3 regions of the Agrobacterium sp. genome follow, and region 2 is predicted to be linked to each of the others. Evidence: riboswitches for the same ligand, from Rfam matches in the RefSeq annotation. Region 2 holds a riboswitch; each other region holds the start of a gene.

Region 1 (7,399 bases), on a different contig from region 2:
GCGCAAATATGCGCTGCATGTGGAAACGAGCGCCTATTCGGTCTTCGATTTCCGCAATGACGATTTCCACGAAATCGAAATCTGGGCCATCCCTGAAAGGATCGAGTTTTTCGCCGGCGACAGTTTCACCGATATCGTTTCCGCGCTTTCGCTGCGGTTCGGACGCCAGCCGGAATTGCCGGAATGGGTCTATAACGGCGCGATCATCGGGTTAAAGGACGGCGCCAACTCCTTTGCCCGGCTGGAGAAAATCCGCGCGGCCGGAACGAAGGTGTCCGGCCTCTGGTGCGAGGACTGGGTGGGTCTTCGCCAGACATCCTTTGGCGCCCGCCTGTTCTGGGACTGGCAGGCGAATGATACGCGCTATCCGCATCTGCGCCAGAAGATCGCCGAGCTTACCGATCAGGGCATCCGCTTCCTGGGTTACGTGAACCCCTATCTCTGCGTCGACGGCCCGCTTTTCCCGGTCGCCGAAAAGGCTGGTTATTTCGCCACCGACGCCGAGGGAAAAACGGCGCTGGTGGATTTCGGCGAGTTCGATTGCGGTGTGGTCGATTTCACCAATCCGGCCGCCGCCGACTGGTTCGCCGAGGAGATCATCGGCAGGAATATGCTGGATTTCGGCCTTTCCGGCTGGATGGCCGATTTCGGCGAATATCTGCCGATCGATATCACGCTTTCCAATGGCGTCGACGCCAAGCTGATGCACAATGCCTGGCCCACTCTCTGGGCCGAGGTCAATGCGAAGGCCGTCGAGAGCCGGGGAAAGACCGGCGAAGCGCTGTTCTTCATGCGGGCCGGCTTCACGGGCGTGCAGGCCCATTGCCCGCTGATCTGGGGCGGCGACCAGTCTGTCGACTTCTCCCGTCACGACGGCCTGATCACCGTCATCTGCGGCGCGCTTTCCTCCGGCCTTATGGGCAATGCCTATCACCACTCGGACATCGGCGGTTACACCAGCCTGTTCGGCAATGTCAGGACTGCTGAACTCATCATGCGCTGGACGGAGATGGCGGCTTTCACGCCGGTCATGCGCACCCATGAGGGCAACCGCCCGCGCGACAATCTGCAGATCGATCAGGATGAGGCGGTTCTTGCCCATTTCGCCCGTATGACATCCATCTATGTCGCGCTCGCCCCCTATCTGAAGTCGCTCTCCGCCGAGGCTGCAGAGTCGGGCCTGCCGGTGCAACGCCCCCTCTTCCTGCATTATGAGGATGACCGGCAGACCTACGAAATTCAGGACTGCTACCTCTACGGGGCGGACATGCTTGTCGCACCGGTCTGGAAAGCCGGAGAAACGCAACGTTCGCTCTATCTTCCGGGCGACGGCGAATGGGTGCATCTGTGGAGCGGCGCGCATTATCGCGGCGGACGAGACATTACCGTCGAAGCGCCGCTCGGCGAGCCGGCGATATTCTACCGTGCCGATAGCAGCCAGCGGCAGCTGTTTGAAAAACTTCGCACCATCGGCTGAACGATAGCGGGTTCGTTCTCCATCACCCCGTCAGGCGGGGTGATGTGATGGCCTTTTTAAAGAGGGCGGTCATCGCGTCGCTGATGCCCTGCGACGGGCTGACTTCGAAGAACAGTCCTGGAGAAGCACATTGCTGCATGCGTGCGCCGATTTCCGGCTGAAAGGGCGCGATCCAGCTATTGTACCAGTCATTGGTCGGCAGCGGCAGATAGGTGGTGTAGAGCACGGCGATCCGGAAGCCCTTTTCCTTCAGCTTCGTGCAATATTTGATATCGATCGGCTCCTGACAGCGGCCGCTGGTCGTCTTTTTGGTGCAGCTGGATGGCTTGTAGCTATCGCCGACACCGTCTGAAACGAAGAAGATAATCTTCTCGGGGCTGGCCGAACTCGCCCCGGTGCCAGAATTGCCGATCTTGTCGCCGATCTGAGTGAGTGCCCGGTCGAAATCCGTCTGCTGGTCGTTGTTAAATCCCTGCTTTGGGATCGACATCAGGTCGACTTCACCGGCTTTCTTCTTCGCGGTCGCCAGGTCCGACGTCAAGGGAACGACCTCGAGCAGCTTCGTATCTTCGGCTTTCTCTCCGAAAGTGTAGACCGCCATGCGATATTGATTGCTGCTTTTGCGGTTGGACTTCGCCGTGTCCATAAGGCTCGCCGTGGCCTTTGCGACCACATTGATGCGCGTCGTCACTCCGAGGCTTTTGGCCTTGTAATAATAGCTGTTCTTGTCCACCACCCCGTTTGTCACGATGTGACAGGCGAAAGCGCATTTGTCGCTCGTATTCGCAACCATGGTGGCGACATCGGCCGGCGTGGCGCCAACGCCCATCGAGGGAGTGTTATCCAGAAGCACATAGAAGTCGCTGAATGTTTCCGTCTCGTATTTGGCGGTCGCCTTGCCCGAAACAGTGATGAGATCCTCTCCGAGGACCCGTGAAAGCTTCGTGCCGATGGATGCCTTGAAGCTGACCGACGATTCGATGGCGTTACCGCGCTTGATCACCGACACGTCGAGAGACAGGAGCTTGTAGTCGGGATTGGCCCTCTCATTGCTTTCGAAGAATGCGGAAGCCTCATCGCCGCCAAGCGTAATGACGCCGTCACTCGACATTTCCTTTGCCTTGTGAACGCTCGCCGACGTATCGGCAACCACCGCGAGCGCCGCAGCATCCGCCGCCATCTGCAGGTCTGATTTGACGGCCATGCCGTGCGTCACATCAAGGGCCACGCCGGCGGCGCCAATCAGCGGCACCATCAACAAGGCGCTGAGAATGCCGAAATTTCCCGATTTATCCTGCCAGAAGTTCTTCAAATTCGCCCCCAATCATCTTTCCCGGGGCCAAATTAGTCGTACAATATTGAAAGGCAGTTTCAAGAGATAACTAATTTTCGATAAATCTAATTTCCTCAATAACTAATACGCAGATGGATACGGGTACCCGCGATCGCGCCTGACGGCGGATCGGCGGCGGGACGTTGACATTTATGAAACTTGACTTACAAAACAAACTCTTCCGAGGGGAGCACCAGACGGTGCTGAGATGGCGTTGAGCCGGACCCTTGAACCTGATCCGGGTCATGCCGGCGTAGGAACGGAACTGTCGCGCCCGAGGGGCGCTGCCCTTTCTCTTCTCCGCTTTGCCCTGATCTCCGTGATTGTCACATCTGGAGACGAATGATGATGCTGAAACGTTCCGCCCTTCGCACATGGTGCGTTTGCGTCTGAGGTCCGGCCCATGCGTGCCACCCATGCGCTGAACGGTGTCGGTCTTCTGCTGGTTTTCTGGCAGGCGGGGACGTGGCTATTTTCGCCACCCCGCTATATCCTGCCATCGCCCGCCGATGTTGCCGGCGCTTTCCTGCGCCAGCCCGGCTTCCTGCTCGGACAGGCTCTGGTAACCTTCAGCGAAATGGCGCTCGGGCTTGCGGCGGGAATCACCGCCGGCATTCTCGTCGCCTTCACCATTGCCGCCATCCCGCGCCTCGGCCGCCTCGTCTGGCCCATGGTTCTGGTGTTGCAGGCCTTTCCGGTGTTCGTGCTCGCCCCCATTCTCGTCCTCTGGTTCGGTTTCGGCATGGCCTCGAAAGTGGTCATGACGGCGATCATCATCTTCTTTCCGGTCGCGTCCTCCTTCACTGACGGCCTCAACCGCACGGAGCGCGCCATCCTCGACGCCGCTTCGCTGACAAAGGCGAGCCACTGGCAGGTCCTCACCCGGTTGCGTGTGCCGCTGGCGCTCCCGTCGCTGATCTCGGGCCTGAGGGTGGCAGCGCCGCTCGCTCCGCTGGGCGCCGTCATCGGCGAATGGGTGGGCGCATCCGCAGGGCTCGGATTTGTGATGATCCAGTCCAATGCCCGGATGCAGACCGACACCATGTTCGCCGCCATGGCCATTCTCGCGGTCATGGCGGTGCTGCTGCGGCTTATCGTCGATCTCTCGACAGCCCATCTCGCCCCCTGGGCCAAAGAAACAGAACACACCACTCCTTTCAGATATTTGCGGAGACTTTCGGCACCATGAAACGAACTCTTCTTTCCCTCGTCGTCGCGGCTGCAAGCGTGCTTGCGCCCATGCAATCCCAGGCGGCCGACAAGCTCACCGTTTTGCTCGAATGGTTCGTGAATCCGGATCACGCGCCGATGGTGATTGCAAAAGAACGCGACCTGTTTGCCGATGCCGGGCTGGAGGTGGAACTGGTTCCGCCCGCAGACCCCTCCGCCGTGCCGCGTCTCGTCTCGGCAAAACAGGCCGATATTGGCGTGCATTACCAGCCGAACCTCTATCTCGACCACGACGCCGGCCTGCCACTCGTGCGTTTCGGCACGCTGGTCGAAACGCCCCTCAATACCGTCACCGTTCTCGCCGATGGGCCGATCAAGAGCCTGAAGGATCTGAAGGGCAAAAAGGTCGGCTTTTCCGTATCCGGCTTCGAAGATGCCATGCTGAAGCGCATGCTGGAAAAGGACGGGCTGACGAAGGATGATGTCGAACTCATCAACGTCAATTTTTCGCTCTCGCCGTCGCTGATCGCTGGCAAGGTGGATGCCACGCTTGGCGGTTTCCGCAATTTCGAGCTGACGCAGATGAAGCTCGAGGGACATGAGGGCCGCTCCTTCTTTCCCGAGGAACATGGCGTTCCGGCCTATGACGAGCTGATCTTCGTCACCCATCGCGATCTCGTAAAGGACAGCCGCCTGCCGCGTTTCCTCTCCGCCGTGGAACAGGCCGCGATCTTCATCACCAACCACCCGCAGGAATCCTGGCAGCTTTTCATCAAGGCCTATCCGAACCTTGATGACGCGCTGAACAAGCAGGCCTTCTTCGACACGCTGCCGCGTTTCGCCAAGCGCCCGGCCGCACTCGACCGCACCCGCTATGCACGTTTCGGCGCTTTCATGCAGGAGATGCAGCTGATCAAGCAGGCGCCGGCGGCGGGCGACATCGCCGTGGAGCTGCAACAGCCATGACGACGACTTATCCGACAGCGGCAAAGGCCGCCGAAATTCTGGAGCGCGTGCGGCAGACGCGCCCGCGCGTGCATTGCCTGATGAACACCGTGGTGCAGAAATTCACCGCAGACGGCATCACCGTCGTCGGTGGAATTCCTTCCATGACCACCTCGCTCGAGGAAATCGAGAGCTTCGTGGCCAAGGCGGATGCACTGACCGTTAATCTCGGCACACTGGATGCCGAACGGCGCAAGGTCATCCGGCTTGCGATAGAGATCGCCAATGCCTCCGGCAAGCCGTGGATCGTCGACCCCGTGCATTGCGATTATTCACCGTCGCGACTGGAGTTCGCGCGCGAACTCATCGCACTTTCCCCGACCATCGTGCGCGGTAATCACGCCGAAATGAGCCTGATCGGCGATGTGCCTGATGTAGTGAGGATCGAGACAGGGCCTGTGGATCACCTCAGCGACACGACCCGCAGCGTCAGGATCGTCAACGGCCATCCGTGGATGGCGAAGGTGACTGGCACGGGTTGCCTCTCGGGCGGCGTCATCGCCGCCTTCATGGCAGTGGAAAAAGACGCACTGACGGCGGCGGCCTCTGCCCTTGCCGTGACAGGCGTTTCCGCCGAACTCGCCGCCAGACGCGCCGGAGGCCCCGGCACATTCGAACCGGCATTTCTGGATGCGCTTTCCGAAATTTCCGGTGAGGACATCATCAATCACGCGAGGATCGAGCATGAACAAGGTTGATTACCGCCTCAACGCGCTGGTCGACGCAAGCCTTAGCGATGTCGCACCGCTGCCGGAGCTTGCTCTCGCCGCCGCACTCAACGGCGCGACCATTCTGCAATATCGCGACAAGCACGGCTCTACGCGGGAAATGATCGAAAACGCCCGCGCCATTCATGAGGCCATCGCCGGCACCGGCGTGCCGCTTGTCATCAACGACCGTGTGGATGTGGCGCTCGCTTCTGGCGCGGACGGGGTGCATCTCGGCGCCGACGACATGGATGCAAAGACCGCAAGGCGCATTCTCGGTGAAAAGGCGATCATCGGCCTTACCGTCAAGAACCGTGCCGATGCCGAACGGGCAGCTTCCATGCCCGTCGACTATGCCTGCATTGGCGGCGTGTTCGAAACCGTTTCCAAGGTCAATCCGGACAAGCCCGTTGGCATCGACGGTTTTGCGACGCTACGCGCCCTTTTGAGGGAATGGCGACCTGATATGCCGGTGGGCGCCATCGCCGGCATCGATCTTGCGCGTGTACCGTCCGTCATCAAGGCGGGTGCGGATGGTGTCGCGGTCATTTCCGCCATTTTTCGTGCGGCCGATATTGCCAGTGCGGCCAAGGACTTCCGCTCCGCAATTGACGCCACGCTGAAAGCGAGACAACCATGACATCAATTGCATTGACCATTGCCGGCTCCGACAGCGGCGGCGGCGCGGGCATCCAGGCTGATATCAAGACCTTTTCAGCGCTTGGCGCCTATGCGGCCAGCGTCATCACCGCCATCACCGCCCAGAACACCAGAGGCGTGACCGCGGTGGAGGATATTTCCGTCGCCACCATCGTCGCACAGATGGAGGCGGTATTCTCCGATCTTGCCGTCAATGCGGTGAAAATCGGCATGGTATCGCGGATCGAAACCATCGCCGCCATCGCCGAACGGCTTCGGCAGCAATCACAGCCGGTGGTGCTGGATCCGGTCATGGTGGCGACGTCAGGCGACCGTTTGCTGCATGAAGATGCCATCGAGACATTGCGGCGCGAGCTTTTGCCGCTCGCCGCCATCGTCACGCCGAACCTGCCGGAAGCGGCGTTGCTGACCGGCACGCCGATGGCCACCATGGAGAAGGAGATCACCCGTCAGGCTGAGGCGATCCTGAAAGCGGGTGCAAAAGCCGTGCTCATCAAGGGCGGCCATGGTGAGGGGCCGCAGAGTACGGATTATCTGTTTGCGGACGGCGCCATGCAGGCGCTTTCCGTGGCACGGGTGGAGACGAAGAATGACCACGGGACGGGGTGCACGCTGGCGGCGGCGATCACGGCTTATCTTGCCAGGGGTTGTGAGTTGCGGGAAGCGGTGGGGCTTGCGAAGGAGTATCTGAGCGGGGCGCTCGATGCCGGGCGGGGGCTTGCCGTTGGACATGGGCGGGGGCCGGTGCATCATTTTTATCGGTGGTGGAGTTAGTGCAGAGTGCGGGGCTTACCCCCCTCTGTCCTGCCGGACATCTCCCCCTCAAGGGGGGAGATCGACAAGTGGCTGTGGCCCACCATACAATTAGAAACGTATCGCGCGTTGCAAGAATAGCGTGGGAATGAAACAGAACCCCTACCCGATCTCCCCCCTTGAGGGGGAGATGTCCGGCAGGACAGAGGGGGGTGGCCGCATATTCTGCCGCTTTTAAAATGCAACTACCGCGCCTTCGGCGTCGCCAGCACATTCCGGATCGCAAAACTCGAA
Region 2 (7,399 bases):
ATGTAGCGATCGAGCTCGCGGATAAGCTCGAAAAACTGACCGCCCTTCTTATTGCCGGCTGTTTCCCGGCGCAACGAAATCGTCAGAATATCCGTGTTGCTCGCCCGCACGGCATCGGCAAGCACGGCGGGGGACGGATACCGCGCCGTGCCGAGGAGAAGACGGGACGAGACTTCACGGCCATAAAGCGTCAGCATGTCTCAGCCTCCCTGCATCGGCGAGAGAATTTCGACACGGTCGAAAGCCTTCAGTTGATAGTCGGCGCGTTCTTCCGAATGCACCAGATCGCCATTGACCGCCGTTGCCAGCCACTCGCCTTCGTATTCGAGGCTGGCGAGCAGACCGGCCAGCGTCTCGGCGGCGAGATCAAGCTCGTTGCCATTTACCAGAAGTTTCATGATCCTGTTCCTTTTGAGAAAGAGTTTGGCAGACGATTTCAACCGCCTGACGCGCGATAGCCGGCGAGAGCAGAAAGCCATGCCGGTGTGCGCCGTTGATGAAAATGAGCCGGCCGTCTTGCGTGACTTTCGGCAGATTGTCGGGATAGGCGGGGCGCACGCCCGTGCCGGTCTCGATGATTTCCGCTTCCGCGAAAGCCGGATGCACCGCATAGGCGGCATTCAGGAATTCCATCATCGAACGGACAGAAATGTCGCCGGTATCCTCGGTCTCGATCATCGTCGCCCCCACCATGAAACGGCCGGGCTCGCGCGGCACGATGTAAAGCGGAATACGCGGATGCAGCAGCCGGACGGGACGGGACAAAGAAACTTCCGACGTGGAGAGATAGAGCATCTCTCCCCGCACGCCGCGAAGGTCGGAAATCTCTCCCACCGCAGCGGCGCCGGTGCAATCCACCACCCGGTCGAACGGTCGGTCATCCACCGGGATGCCCATGTGGAACCGCACACCCATGGTGCAAAGCCGCTCATGCAGCGATTTCAGTGCAAGGCGCGGATCGAGATGCCCCTCGCCCGGGAAATAAAGCCCGGAGCGAAACCGCCAGACAAGATCAGGCTCCAGAGCGGCGATCTCTCCCTCGTCCACCCAGCGATAGCCGCCGGTCCGCGATGCGAAACGCGAAAGCTCCGCTTTGTCGCGGGCGGGCGCGACAACCAGCGTGCCATGTCGGGCCACAAGGCCGGGGGTTGCCTCATCCCACCAGTCGAGCGCCGCCTGGCCGAGCGTCAGAACCGGCTCTTCCGCATTTTCACGCTCACACCAGGGCGCCAGCATGCCGCCCGCATACCAGGATGCGCCGCGAAAGGGTTCGGCATTGCGCTCGCAAACCTCGACGGTAACGCCGTTCCGCGCCAGTTCGAAGGCCGCCGTCAAACCGGCGACCCCCGTTCCCTTGACCAGAACGCGCATGCTATTCGGCATCCGCAGACGTCGCGAGCGGCATATAAAGCTCACCGCCTTCCTTGAAGCGCGCGGCCATGGCCTCCAGCCCCTCCTTCTGCGCTTCGGCGCGGATATCGTGGGAAATCCGCATCGAGCAGAATTTCGGCCCGCACATGGAGCAGAAATGCGCAACCTTGTGCGCCTCCTTCGGCAGGGTCTCATCATGGAAGGAACGCGCCGTATCCGGATCGAGCGACAGGTTGAACTGGTCTTCCCAGCGGAACTCGAACCTTGCGCGCGACAGCGCATCGTCCCGCACCTGTGCGGCCGGATGGCCCTTGGCGAGATCGGCCGCGTGCGCGGCGATCTTATAAGTGATGACGCCCACCTTCACATCGTTACGATCAGGCAGGCCGAGATGTTCCTTGGGCGTGACGTAGCAGAGCATGGCCGTGCCGAACCAGCCGATCATCGCAGCACCGATGCCCGAAGTGATATGGTCGTAACCGGGCGCAATATCGGTGGTGAGAGGTCCAAGCGTATAGAAGGGCGCCTCGCCGCAGGTCTTCAGCTGCTTGTCCATATTCTCCTTGATCTTGTGCATCGGCACATGGCCGGGGCCTTCGATCATCACCTGGCAATCCTTAGCCCAGGCGATCTGCGTCAGCTCGCCAAGCGTTTCCAGTTCCGCGAACTGCGCCGCGTCATTAGCGTCGGCAATCGAGCCGGGTCTAAGACCATCGCCCAGCGAGAAGGAAACGTCGTAAGCGCGGCAGATGTCGCAAATCTCGTCGAAATGCTCGTAGAGGAAACTTTCCTTGTGGTGATGCAGACACCACTTCGCCATGATCGATCCGCCGCGCGAGACGATGCCGGTGACGCGATTGACGGTGAGCGGGATGTAGTGCAGCCGGACGCCGGCATGGATGGTGAAGTAATCCACGCCCTGTTCCGCCTGTTCGATCAGCGTATCGCGATACACCTCCCAGTTGAGATCCTCGGCAATGCCGTTGACCTTCTCCAGCGCCTGATAAAGCGGCACCGTGCCGATCGGTACCGGCGAATTGCGGATGATCCATTCGCGGATATTGTGGATGTTGCGCCCTGTCGAAAGGTCCATGACGGTATCGGCGCCCCAGCGGATCGCCCAGACCATCTTCTCCACCTCTTCCGCCATGGAGGAGGTGACGGCGGAATTGCCGATATTGGCGTTGATCTTCACCAGAAAATTGCGGCCGATGATCATCGGTTCAAGTTCCGGATGGTTGATGTTGGCGGGAATGATGGCGCGGCCCGACGCCACTTCCTGACGGACGAATTCCGCCGTGACGTAATCAGGGATATGCGCGCCGAAACTCTCGCCGTCACGCGCGAGCTTCTCCTTCGCTGCCTCGCGCCCGAGATTTTCGCGAATGGCGATGAATTCCATTTCCGGCGTGACAATACCTGCCCGCGCATAGGCAAGCTGGGTCACGGCTTTACCTGCCGTGGCTCTGAGCGGCTGGTGGCGCACGGAAAATTCGGGCGTCAGCCGTTCGCCGGTGGCAAAGCCGTTATCCTCCGGCTTGACGTGCCGGCCATCATAAGCCTCGACATCGCCCCGCGCTACGACCCACTCGTGACGCAGACGCGGCAGACCCTTTTCAATCAGAACGGGATGGGTAGGGTCGGTATAGGGACCGGAGGAATCATAGACCGTCACCGGCGGTTCGCCCGCCGTCGGATGGACGGCGATCTCGCGCATCGGTACGCGGATATGCGGATGTAAAATGCCTGATTTGTGGATTTTCGTGGAGGCGGCATGCGGCCCGGTGGTGACGGAAAGCGGGATATTCTTGGCAGCGATATTCATCTTGAGGCTCCAAAGCTTAACAGTGGAGACCCAGTTCGAGCCGGAATGATGGAAAATACCGAAGTGCCGAAACACGGCGTCATGCGCCCGTCCGACATCAGGTCTTTGCACCGTCCCTACGCCAGTATGAACTGGATCAGGTTCAACGGGTCACTGCGCATGAAAGCAGAATCTCAGCCCCTTGACGGGACACCCCTGGTGAATGACCCCAGCAAAAAACACCATCAGGCATTTGTCAAGGCCGACGATCCATGCTTGGCAAAGGTGCGGGAATGGCGCATGCTGCCGTTAGTTGTAATTAACCTAACGGTTTAGGCGAATATTATCGTTTGCAACGTAACGATAAGCACAAACCATCCTGATGTGAAATTTATGGGAGATACGTCGGAATGAATGCGACTATACGTGAAATACTGGCCAAATTCGGCCAGCTTCCAACCCCCGTCGATACGATTGCAGATGAAGCCGATCTTTACGCGGCGGGGCTTTCTTCCTTCGCATCGGTGCAATTGATGCTCGGCATCGAAGAAGCATTCGATATCGAATTCCCGGACAATCTGCTGAACCGCAAGTCCTTTGCCAGCATCAAGGCCATTGAAGACACCGTTAAGCTCATTCTGGATGGTAAAGAGGCAGCCTGATGAACGTCACCGTAGCGCCGCAGGATGAAACGCTGTCCGCGCGCGCGGGCCGTGTCGCAGCAATTGCCGCCAAACACGCAGATGAGGTCGATGTTACCGGCCGCTTTCCGCAGGAAGCCGTTGATACACTCAGGCAGGAACGCCTGCTCGGCATTCAGGTCCCCGCTTCGCTCGGTGGCGAAGGTACTTCCCTGCACGAAATCGCCGATATCTGCGCCCGGCTCGGCCAGGCCTGTTCCGCAACCGCGATGATTTTCGCCATGCACCACATCAAGCTGTCCAGCCTTGTGGAACATGGCGAGGCGAGCGCATGGCATGCGGGCTTCATGAGCCGCGTCGCGGCGGAACAGCTGCTGCTCGGCTCGGCCACCACCGAAGGCGGCATCGGCGGCAATCTGCGCAACTCCATCTGCGCAATCGAGGTCGAAGGCGATTTCTGCCGGCTGGAAAAGGACGCCACCGTCATTTCCTATGGCAGCAATGCCGATGCGATCCTCATCACCTCGCGCACCCATAAGGATGCCGCGCCCGCCGATCAGGTGATGACGGTCTTTCTGAAAAACCAGTACACGCTCGAAAAAACCCATGTCTGGGATACGCTCGGCATGCGCGGTACCTGTTCGGATGGTTTCCTGTTTCGCGGCGAAGCGCCGGCGGCACAGATTTTCCCGAAGCCTTTCGCGGAAATCGCAGCGCAATCCATGCTTGCAAGCTCGCATCTCCTGTGGAGCGCCGTCTGGTATGGCATCGCGTCGGATGCCGTGCTGCGCGCGCAGTCTTTCGTCAGAGCCGCAGCGCGCAAGTCGCCCGGCACGGCTCCTCCCGGCGCGATCCGCCTTGCGGAGGTTTCCACCAAGCTGCAGGTGGTGAAATCCAACATCATCGCCGGCATCAAGGCTTACGAGGATACCAAGAGCGACCCGGAAAAACTGATGTCGATGGCCTTTGCCGTCGCGATGAACAATGTGAAGATCTGCTCTTCGGAAACCATTCTTGAAATCATTGACCACGCCATGCTGGTCTGCGGCATCATGGGCTACAAGAACGGCACGCCCTACAGCCTCGGCCGGCACCTTCGCGACGCGCATTCTGCCCGTCTGATGATTTCCAACGACCGCATTCTCGGCAATTCCGCCAATCTCCTGCTGGTTCACAAGCAGGACACCAGCCTCTTGGGATAAGACCATGGACATGCAAACATCGTTTCTCGATCGACTGTTCGAAGAAGGCCTGCTGATTGAAACGGGTGTGGACGGTCTTTATGGACGCAGCGGCCAGTTCGAGGACGTGATTGCCGCATTCGAGCGGCTGATCGACCGCACGGGCGGCGCTGATGGCGCCGAAGCGATCCGTTTTCCGCCCGGCATCAACCGCGCCTACTTCGAAAAGAGCGGTTACATGAAGAGCTTCCCGCAGCTCGCCGGCAGCGTCCACTCCTTCTGCGGCTGCGAACTCGACCATGTCAGCCTGCTGAAAACCATGGATGAGGGCGGTGACTGGACCAAGGACCAGAAAGCGACAGACATCGTGCTGACGCCGGCGGCCTGCTACCCGCTTTATCCGACGATTGCCAAGCGCGGCGCGCTACCTGCCGGCGGCGGTCTCTATGACATCCAGTCCTATTGCTTCCGCCATGAACCCTCCAAGGATCCGGCCCGCCAGCAGCTTTTCCGCATGCGCGAATATGTTTGCATGGGTACCGAGTCCGACGTCACCGAATTCCGCCAGACCTGGATGGATCGCGGCGTCGAGATGATGAAAGCAGTCGGGCTCGACGTCACCATCGATGTCGCCAACGATCCGTTCTTCGGCCGTGCCGGCAAGATGCTCGCCAACAACCAGCGCGACCAGAACCTGAAATTCGAACTGCTGATCCCGGTCACATCGACGACCAGCCCGACGGCCTGCATGAGCTTCAACTATCACCAGGATGCCTTCGGCCAGAAATGGGGTCTTAACCTCGACAATGGCGATGTCGCCCATACCGCCTGCGTTGGTTTCGGCCTTGAGCGCATCGCGCTCGCGCTGTTTGCGCATCATGGCCTCGACGTGAAGAAATGGCCTGCGAAGGTCGTGGAAACGCTCTGGGGCTGATCATTCATGCGGCAGATTTTTCCCGGTCTCGACCCCCAAAATTATGTGCAGCATCCGCTCCATTCCTCCGAGAGAATGTGGCCGGAAACGAATTGCTACATCGATTTGTGGATCGAGGTGCTGGCCTCGAAAGGCTTATCCCCGGAAGCCATGTTCGGTTTCACCCTGACACAGGATTTCGAAGGCGACCAGTTCACCTTCTTCAAGGTGCCGCTGGAAGATCTCGAAGCACTTTATGGCGTTCGCGCCACCGAACTTGCGATCTTCGACAGGGTGGAAAACCATATCGAGGCGCAGCTGGAACGCGGCCGCATCTGCCTGATCGAGATGGACAGCTTCTATATGCCCGATACCCATGGGGTGGGCTACCAGAAAGAACACGGCAAGACCACCATCGCCATCAACCGGCTCGACCTCGCGAAACGTGAACTCGACTATTTCCACAATGCCGGCTTCTTCCATCTTGCAGGCGAAGATTTTGACGGCCTGTTCCAGCATCATCTGGCGGAAACCGATCCGCCCTTCCTGCCCTATACGGAGTTTGCGAAATTCGCAGACGGCAATCCTTCGCCGACGCATATTCGCAAGACCGCCGAACGGCTCTTGAAGTTTCATTTTTCGCGCCGACCCTCCGCCAACCCGGTCAGGGCTTTCGCAAGCGTCTTTCCGGCACAGGTGGAAAAGGTTGCCGACAGGCCATTCGGTTTTTTCCACAAATATGCCTTCAACACGCTGCGTCAGCTCGGCGCCAATTTCGAGCTTTTGGCAAGCCATCTCGAGTGGCTGGACAGGAATGAATTCGCTGAAGCGAGGGATCACGCGCTGCGCATATCCGAAGTCACCAAGACGGTACAGTTCCAGCTTGCCCGCGCCGTCACCCGGCGCAAGTTCGATGCGCTCGCGTCAGTACTCGATCCGGCGGCGGATGCATGGGATGACGTGATGGAAGCGCTTGCGGCCAAACTGTCTGATGCCAGCGAGGCAGCGTGAGGACCTATCTTCCGGGTGAAAGCGAGGAATTGCTGAGCGAAGGCTGGACGCTGACGCTGACGCCCGCCGATGCCTGCGAAACACCCTCCGATATTCCCGCATCGCTTGAAAGCCTTCACGTCTCCGTGCCCGGAACCGTGGCGCAGGCTCTGGAATCGGCCGAAAAGTTCGACCGCCTTGCTCCAGCGCCCCTCAATGACAGGGATGCCTGGTATCGGCTGACGATGATTTCCGATACGCGCGAACGCGCCACACTGCGCTTCGATGGTCTCTCCACCATTGCCGAAATCTTCTTCAACGGTGAGCTGATCGCCGCAAGCCAGAGCATGTTCGAAAGGCTGGAAGTGCCTGTCGAACTAACGGGCGCAGACGAACTTTCGATCTGCTTCCGGGCGCTTGCGCCGAGACTTGAAAAAACCGGGCCCCGCGCCCGCTGGCGGCCGCAAATGATGAATACGCAGGGCTTGCGGCTGATCCG
Region 3 (7,399 bases), 160 kb from region 2:
ACGGTCACGTCGAAATCCCATTTATCCGCGCTTGCCCGCGCCGTCGCAGCCTCCAGACCGTTGATCTGGGTTTCCTTGACGGTTTCCGGCAACAGGCCGGCAACCCAGCCGCTGGTCAGATAATTGGCAAGGCTTGTCTGTTTCGGATCGGCGACGCCGTCGAAGCGGATGGCCATATCGCCCGGCCCCGTCGCCAGAACGGCCTCAACCTTGTTGTCGATGACGAAACCTTCCGGCACATCGAAACGAATGCCGAGCGTTCCGTGCAGGAATGTCTGGCCCCGGACATACCCTTCCTGCGGGCTGTCGCCATAAAGCAGGCCGTCTATGCCGTCCAGAAACCACTCGCGACCACGATCCCCGACCTGGCCGTCCTGGCCGAAGGCGCGGGCATGACGGCGCGCAAGCTCGATACGCTGCGGCGTGTTGGGGTGGCTGGAAAGGAAGTCGAGGCTCTGGTCGTTTTCAGGATCGGCCGAGGAAAACCGCGCATAGGCCGCCATGGAATCCAGAAAACGCGGCGAGGCAAAGGGGTCATAACCGGCCTCGCCCAGCATCCGCACGCCGATCACATCCGCCTGCAATTCCTGCTGACGCGAAAAGGCCGCGAGCCGCAGCTTGCCGCGCGCAAGCGCCTGCTTGCCGGCGAGATCACTCGACAGCACTTCGGCAACCACGCGGCTGGCAATCACCTCCGCCTCTTCCCGGCGCTGGCGTTCAATGCCATGGTTGGCGGTGACATGGCCCATTTCATGCGAAAGCACGGCAGCCACTTCCGAAGCATCGTTGGCAAGCGCCAGAAGCCCACGCGTCACGTAAAGATATCCGCCCGGCAGCGCAAAGGCATTGATGGCCGGCGAGTTCAGGATGGTGATGCGGTAGGACTGTTGCGGATTTTCCGAAACCGCCGTCAGCGCGCCGGCGATGCGGGCGACGAGCCTTTCCGTCTTGGCGTCACGATATTCGCCGCCATAACTCGCCACGATGCGCGGATGCTCGCGCGCACCCATCTGGGCGCGGGGATCATTCTTCTGCACTTCTTCCACGGTCTGCGGATTATCCGAGGGACGCAAGGTGGACTGGTAGGCCGGGCTGAAGAGAGACTGGCACGACGACAGGAACACCGCAGACGCTGTCAGCACGGAACAGGCGGCAGCCATCCTGCCCGAACGGCGAAGGCCTGAACGGGAGAAGAGCCTCCACTGTGCAGTCATGCTATTTCTCATTCTCTATGCCTGCCCCTAACGTTCCTGATCATCCGTTAATTGCAGACCAGAATAACAGATTCGCCCCAACGGGCGATGAATGCCAAAACGGTAAAAACGATCCATCAAGTCCGGAATATTCCTGAAGAACGCAATAATTCCCATCTTTTCTCGGGCAACAACTTGAAACTGGCAAGTGCAAATTAGCGCCATTGAAGTCATCTAAAGCGATTGCCAGCGGCACGCGTCGAAAATAAGGCGATCACCCGTTCAGAAAACTGTCGACCGCCTTCACATTTTGTGTGGCGAAGAAATCTGCGGTCGAACCGGTATAGACAACACGGCCGCGTTCAAGAAACACCACCCGCTGCGCCAGCTTCTTTATGTCTTCGGGATGGTGGGTGACAATAATCACCGTGTTTTTTGTTTCGGCGTGCAAGTCGAGAAGCAGGGAGGTCATGCCCGCCCGCAATCCCGGATCGAGTGCTGCAAAAGGTTCGTCGAGCAACATGACAGGTTTTTTCCTGACCAGCGCGCGCGCCAGCGCCGCCCTCTGTCTTTCTCCACCGGAAAGCGTGCCCGGCAAGCGTTTGTCGAAACCCGCAAGACCGACACGGACGAGGGCCATCTCAATCTCTTGCCGGTCTTCCACCCGCAATTTCAGCCTGGGGCTGACACCGAGAGCGACATTGGTGAAGATATCGAGATGGGCGAAAAGATTATTATCCTGAAAGATTGATGAGACCGGTCTTTCCGAAGGATCAAGCGCGGTCATGTCCTGCCCGCCGATCATCACGCGCCCGGAATCCGGTTCCTCGAAACCGGCGACGAGATTGAGAAGCGTGGATTTTCCCGAGCCGGATGCCCCGACAACGGCGGTTATCTGCCCCTTAGGGAACGAACAATCAAGTTCGAAATCCTGTGTTCCAAGCCGTAGCCTGACCTTGTCCAGTTCAACGGCAAAATCATCGCCTGTCATATGCTCGCCCTTGCTGATTGGGATTGCCGTGAAACGCCGCCTGCGGCAAGCAGCAGGCAGACAATGCCGAGAAGGAAGGCATAACCGGCGGCATCATTGGTGCGATAGCTGCCCATATTGCTATAGACCAGCCACGGCAGGGTGACGAAATTTTCCGAGCCGAACAGGGCAACCGCGCCTAAATCGCCGAGCGACAGGGCCATGGCGAAGGAAAACGCCATGGCCAGCGACCGCCACAGAACCGGCAGATCGGCAAACCGCAGCCGCGTGAGGCCCTGAAGCCCGAGACTGGCGGAAAGCCGGCCGGTGCGTAAAAAATGACTGGTGAAGGCCGGCTCCAGCACCCGCATGGCAAGCGGCAAAGCCATCAACATATTGATAAGCGCCACGAGAACGGGAGCATAGAAGCTGACATCACCGAAAACCCGCAATAACAGGAACCACCCGCTTCCCAACACGACAGGCGGCACCAAGAGCGCCAACGAAGACCCCGCCCCAAGCATGGCGGAGAGCAAGCGCAGAGGCTGCCCCACCTGCCGTCTGGAGCCTACAGCCTGGCGCGCGCCGATGATCGCCATGCAGTAGAGCACGACAAGGGCTGCGGAAAGCGCGGCGATTGCAAGGCTGGTCGCCGCCGCGCGCAGAAAAATCGGTGCAGACAGAAGACGCGGCAGATCGGCACTCAAACCCGAGACAGCTATGGCGACAAGCGGCAGGCCGATCAGCAGAATAGCGAAGACAATGGCCGCCCCATCCCACAAACGTGCGCCGATGCTCTTGCCATCGAAACGGCGAAGGGAACGACCAAGCGAAGGGATTTCCGCTTCGGGCGACGGCAAAAAGGCGAGAAGGCCGAGCAGAATTGCGGTGAGGGCAATCTGCAAAACCGAAAGCGCAATCGCCCGCTGCGGATCGAAATCGAACCGCAGCGCCTGATAGATCGCCACCTCCAGTGTCGTGGCTGCCGGCCCGCCGCCTAAAAGAAGCACGAGCGTGAAGCTGGTGGCGCACAACATGAAGATAAGCCCGGCAATGCCGGGAACGAGACGCGCGACCGCCGGCCATTCGATAAAACGGAAAACCGAGACCGGCCCCATGCCGAGGCTTGCCGCCATGCGCCAATATTCGCCTGGAATACGTTCAAGCCCGGCCAGCATCAGCCGGACCGAAAGCGGCAGATTGAAAAACACATGGGCGATAAGGATGCCGGAAAGGCCGTAAATGCTGAAAGGTTCATCCGCACCGGCAAAAACGAGGGCCGTATTCAAAACACCCTGCCTGCCCCAGATGGTGATGATGCCGAAGGCGCCAACGATGACAGGCAGACCCATCGGCACCGCCATCAGCCTGATGATCCAGATCCTTCCCGGAAACTCGCGTCGCCGGGAAAGCGCCAGCGCCACCGGCAGGCCAAGAACAATGGAAAGAAGGGTGGAAAGCGTTGCCTGATAAAGCGTGAAACGCAGGATGCGCAGCGTATAGGCATCCATGATACCGGCAGCAGACGCGCCCGCATCAAAAGACAGGAGGGCCGCAACGGCGAGCGCCATGAACAGGAAAACGGCGGCAAAAGCCGCCGTTCCGAAAATGATCGATCGCCGATAATCGCGACGCAGCATCATGTGCGGGCGTGCCTCCTCCTCAATTCATGCTCATGGCCGTGAGCCATTCATCGATCCACGCCTTGCGGTTCTTCGCCACCTCTTCCGGGTCCATCAAGAAGGTCTTCTGCGGCACGACGAGCTTGGAAAACGCCTCGGGCAGGGGATTGGACGTTGCCGCAACCGGCATCATCCAGTTGTTTTCCGGAATGGCATCCTGAAAACCTGATGTCAGCGTAAAAGCGAGGAACTGCTTTGCCAGATCTTTGTGCGGCGCGTTTTTGAGAAGGCCGGACACTTCGATCTGGATATAATGCCCTTCGGAAAAAGCCGCGGCCTGATAACGATCCGTTTTTTCGGCGACCATATGATAGGCGGGCGAGGTGGTGTAGGAGAGCACCATCGGCACCTCCCCCTTGGTGAAAAGGCCGTAGGATTCCGACCAGCCCGGCGTGACGGTGAGAATGCGCTTCCTGAGCTTTGCCCATGCTTCCGGGGCCTTGTCACCGTAGACCGATTTTACCCACAACAGCAGGCCGAGCCCCGGCGTGGAGGTGCGCGGGTCCTGAATGGCGATCTTCTGCGAGGGGTCGCCTTCCACCAGCTCTTTCAGGCTCGCCGGTGGGTTCTTCACCGTCTGCGTGTCATAGATGACGGCAAAATGCCCGTAGTCGTAAGGCACGAAAACATCGTCCCTGTAACCGCCCGGCACCTTGGCCGCCGACGCATCGACGCCGCTAACATCAAAAAGACCGGTCTGTTTCGCCTCGGCAACAAGATTGGTGTCGAGACCAACGACCACATCCGCCCTGGACCCTGCGCCTTCAAGCTTCAGACGGTTAAGAAGCGCCACACCATCCGCAACACCGACGAAATTGACCGTGCAACCGCAGACCTTCTCGAAGGCTTCTTTTACCTTGGGACCGGGACCCCATTCGGAAACGAAACTCTCATAGGTATAGACTGTCAGTTCCTGTTTGTCCTGCGCGGCGGCAAGACCGGGCAGGAACAGCGAAGCGGCAACAAGGGAATTCAGGAAAAGACGACGGCGCACGGGTATCTCCTCAAAACAAAAAGGGAAATAGCCGCCTGCCTTGAAGCCGTCTAATCCCTCCGCCGGTATGAACCGGATCAGGTTCTTCGGGTTGGCAAGCCTCTCAGCCTTTTGCACGCAAGCGCAAAAGACACCCCGTTAGATCAAGATGATGGTGTAGTCCGGTCGTCCCTGCTTGGCAAGATGGCCGCCGTCAGCCCTGCTCCGTCATATGCACCAGCTCCCAGACGTGCCCGTCGGGATCCTGAAAACTGCCGGCATACATGAAGCCGTGATCCTGCACGGGTTTCCAATCACTGCCACCGGAGGCAAGCGCCGTTGCGATCATCCGGTCGATTTCGTCGCGGCTTCCCGCCGTGAGACAGGTCAGAACCTCGGTGGTGCGCGTCGCATCGGCGATGTCGCCGTTGATGAAATCGCGGAAACGCCCTTCCTGAAGAAGCATCACGAAGATGTTTTCTTCCACGATCATGCAGAGCGTGCGGTCGTCAGAATATTCCGGATTGAAGCTGAAACCGAGAGCCGTGAAGAAGCTTCTTGATTTCTCGATATTCTTGACCGGCAGATTGACGAAAATCATGCGCATTTTCACAACTCCTCCAAACGAACCAGCATAGAACGGCAATTCCGCTTTTCTGTCAAAGACCGAAGGAGGGTCGATCAAACGAGGGGCCTGCGGCCTTCAGCCTTCCAGTTCCTCGCGCAGCATCTCCAGCTCCAGCCATTCTTCTTCCATGGTCTCGAGCTTTTCACGCAGCTTCGTCATTTCCTTCGCCAGCGTGTTGAAAGTGGCCGGATCCTTGGTGAAGAGATTAGGATCAGCCATGCGCTCCTCGCGCTTGGCGATTTCGCCTTGCGCCTTTTCCATCTCCTTCGGAAGATTTTCGAGCGCGAATTTCTGCTTGAAGGAAAGCTTGCCCTTGGCCTTTGAAGGATCCTGCGACGCGGAGGCCGAAGGTGCGGCCTTCGCTTTTTCCTGCTTCTCAGCCTTGCGTTTTTCTTCCGCAGCACCCTTGCGCTGCGCCATCATGTCCGAATAGCCACCGGCATATTCGATCCATCGCCCATCCGGCTGGTCCGGATTGACCGGGGCGATGGTGGAGGTGACGGTGCGGTCAAGGAAATCGCGGTCGTGGCTGACGAGAATGACCGTGCCGGAAAATCCAGCGACGATTTCCTGCAAAAGATCGAGCGTTTCGATATCGAGATCGTTGGTCGGCTCGTCGAGGATCAGAAGATTGGTCGGCCGCGCCAGGATGCGTGCCAGAATAAGGCGCGCGCGCTCGCCGCCGGAAAGGTTGCGGATCGGCGTACGGGCCTGTTCCGGCTGGAACAGGAAATCCTTCATATAGCCCGTCACATGCTTCAATTCGCCGTTGACCAGCAGGTTTTCGCCGCGACCATCGGTCAGATAATGCGCGAGCGTATCGTTGGGATTGAGATCCTCACGCTTCTGGTCGAGCGTCGCGATCTCCAGATTGGTGCCGAGCTTCACCATACCGCTATCGGGCTCAAGCTGGCCGGTGAGCATCTTCAGAAGCGTGGTTTTACCGGCGCCATTGGGGCCGACGAAACCGATACAATCCCCGCGATGGACACGCAGCGAAAACGGCGCGACGATCACGCGCTCGCCGTAAGCCTTGGTGATGGCCTCGGCCTCGATGACCAGTTTGCCGGATTCGCGCCCTTCGGTGACGGTCGCCTGCACCGTGCCCTGCGGCCCCTTGTGGCCACGATATTCCGCGCGCATGGCCTGAAGCTCACCGACGCGGCGCATGTTACGCTTGCGCCTCGCGGTCACGCCATAACGCATCCAGTGTTCTTCGCGTTCGATGGCCTTGCCGAGCTTGTGCTGCTCCAGCTCTTCCTCTTCCAGCACCTTGTCGCGCCATTCCTCGAAATGGGCAAAGCCGCGATTAAGACGGCGGGACTGGCCACGATCGAGCCAGACGGTCGAAGTCGAGACTTTTTCGAGAAAACGGCGGTCGTGCGAAATCAGCACCAGCGCGCTGCGCGTCTGCTGCAAATCGCTCTCAAGCCATTCGATGGTCGGCAGATCCAGATGGTTGGTGGGTTCGTCGAGCATCAGGATATCAGGTTCCGGCGCCATCACGCGGGCAAGGGCCGCACGTCGCGCCTCACCGCCGGAAAGGCTTGCCGGATGTTCCTGCCCCGTGAGGCCGAGATGTTCAAGAAGATAGGTGACGCGATAGGGATCGTCGCCGGGTCCGAGCCCAGCCTCGGCATAGGCCTGCACGGTGTCGTAACCGTTGAAATCCGGCGCCTGTTCCAGATAACGGATGGTCGCGGACGGATGCCGGAAAACCTCACCCGACTGCGCTTCAACGAGACCCGCAGCGATCTTCATCAGCGTCGACTTGCCCGAACCGTTGCGCCCGACAAGGCAGATGCGATCGCCCGGCTCTACCTGGAGATTGGCGCCATCGAGCAGCGGGGTCACGCCGAAGGTCAGCTTGATGTCATCGAGTTTCAAAATTGGGGGTGCCAAGGTGTCAGGCTCCGGTCAGATCATAAGGGCGGGCGAGCACGATGGCTTTTC

What was found. Region 2 has a riboswitch for thiamine pyrophosphate ahead of thiC (phosphomethylpyrimidine synthase ThiC). Riboswitches for the same ligand answer to the same signal wherever they lie in the genome.
Region 1: another riboswitch for thiamine pyrophosphate. It lies ahead of AC5I5B_RS09655 (ABC transporter permease); the one in region 2 lies ahead of thiC (phosphomethylpyrimidine synthase ThiC).
Region 3: another riboswitch for thiamine pyrophosphate. It lies ahead of thiB (thiamine ABC transporter substrate binding subunit); the one in region 2 lies ahead of thiC (phosphomethylpyrimidine synthase ThiC).

What each region holds. Positions count from the first base shown of each region.
Region 1 covers NZ_JCABZP010000011.1:137,727-145,125, forward strand. Annotated here, with positions in the region: gene AC5I5B_RS09645 (alpha-glucosidase) at 1-1,477, shown strand, start outside; gene AC5I5B_RS09650 (pilus assembly protein TadG-related protein) at 1,500-2,789, opposite strand; TPP riboswitch at 2,985-3,087, shown strand; gene AC5I5B_RS09655 (ABC transporter permease) at 3,214-3,999, shown strand; gene AC5I5B_RS09660 (ABC transporter substrate-binding protein) at 3,996-4,946, shown strand; gene AC5I5B_RS09665 (hydroxyethylthiazole kinase) at 4,943-5,683, shown strand; gene thiE (thiamine phosphate synthase) at 5,670-6,332, shown strand; gene thiD (bifunctional hydroxymethylpyrimidine kinase/phosphomethylpyrimidine kinase) at 6,329-7,126, shown strand; gene AC5I5B_RS09680 (Lrp/AsnC family transcriptional regulator) at 7,351-7,399, opposite strand, start outside.
Region 2 covers NZ_JCABZP010000016.1:354,551-361,949, reverse strand. Annotated here, with positions in the region: gene AC5I5B_RS20980 (thiazole synthase) at 1-197, opposite strand, end outside; gene thiS (sulfur carrier protein ThiS) at 201-398, opposite strand; gene thiO (glycine oxidase ThiO) at 367-1,371, opposite strand; gene thiC (phosphomethylpyrimidine synthase ThiC) at 1,373-3,196, opposite strand; TPP riboswitch at 3,292-3,403, opposite strand; gene AC5I5B_RS20960 (acyl carrier protein) at 3,586-3,837, shown strand; gene AC5I5B_RS20955 (acyl-CoA dehydrogenase family protein) at 3,837-5,018, shown strand; gene AC5I5B_RS20950 (amino acid--[acyl-carrier-protein] ligase) at 5,023-5,931, shown strand; gene AC5I5B_RS20945 (DUF1839 family protein) at 5,938-6,921, shown strand; gene AC5I5B_RS20940 (glycoside hydrolase family 2 protein) at 6,918-7,399, shown strand, end outside.
Region 3 covers NZ_JCABZP010000016.1:196,269-203,667, reverse strand. Annotated here, with positions in the region: gene AC5I5B_RS20255 (M48 family metalloprotease) at 1-1,160, opposite strand, end outside; gene AC5I5B_RS20250 (thiamine ABC transporter ATP-binding protein) at 1,468-2,184, opposite strand; gene thiP (thiamine/thiamine pyrophosphate ABC transporter permease ThiP) at 2,181-3,806, opposite strand; gene thiB (thiamine ABC transporter substrate binding subunit) at 3,826-4,839, opposite strand; TPP riboswitch at 4,877-4,987, opposite strand; gene AC5I5B_RS20235 (VOC family protein) at 5,033-5,425, opposite strand; gene AC5I5B_RS20230 (ABC-F family ATP-binding cassette domain-containing protein) at 5,522-7,348, opposite strand; gene AC5I5B_RS20225 (thiamine diphosphokinase) at 7,353-7,399, opposite strand, start outside.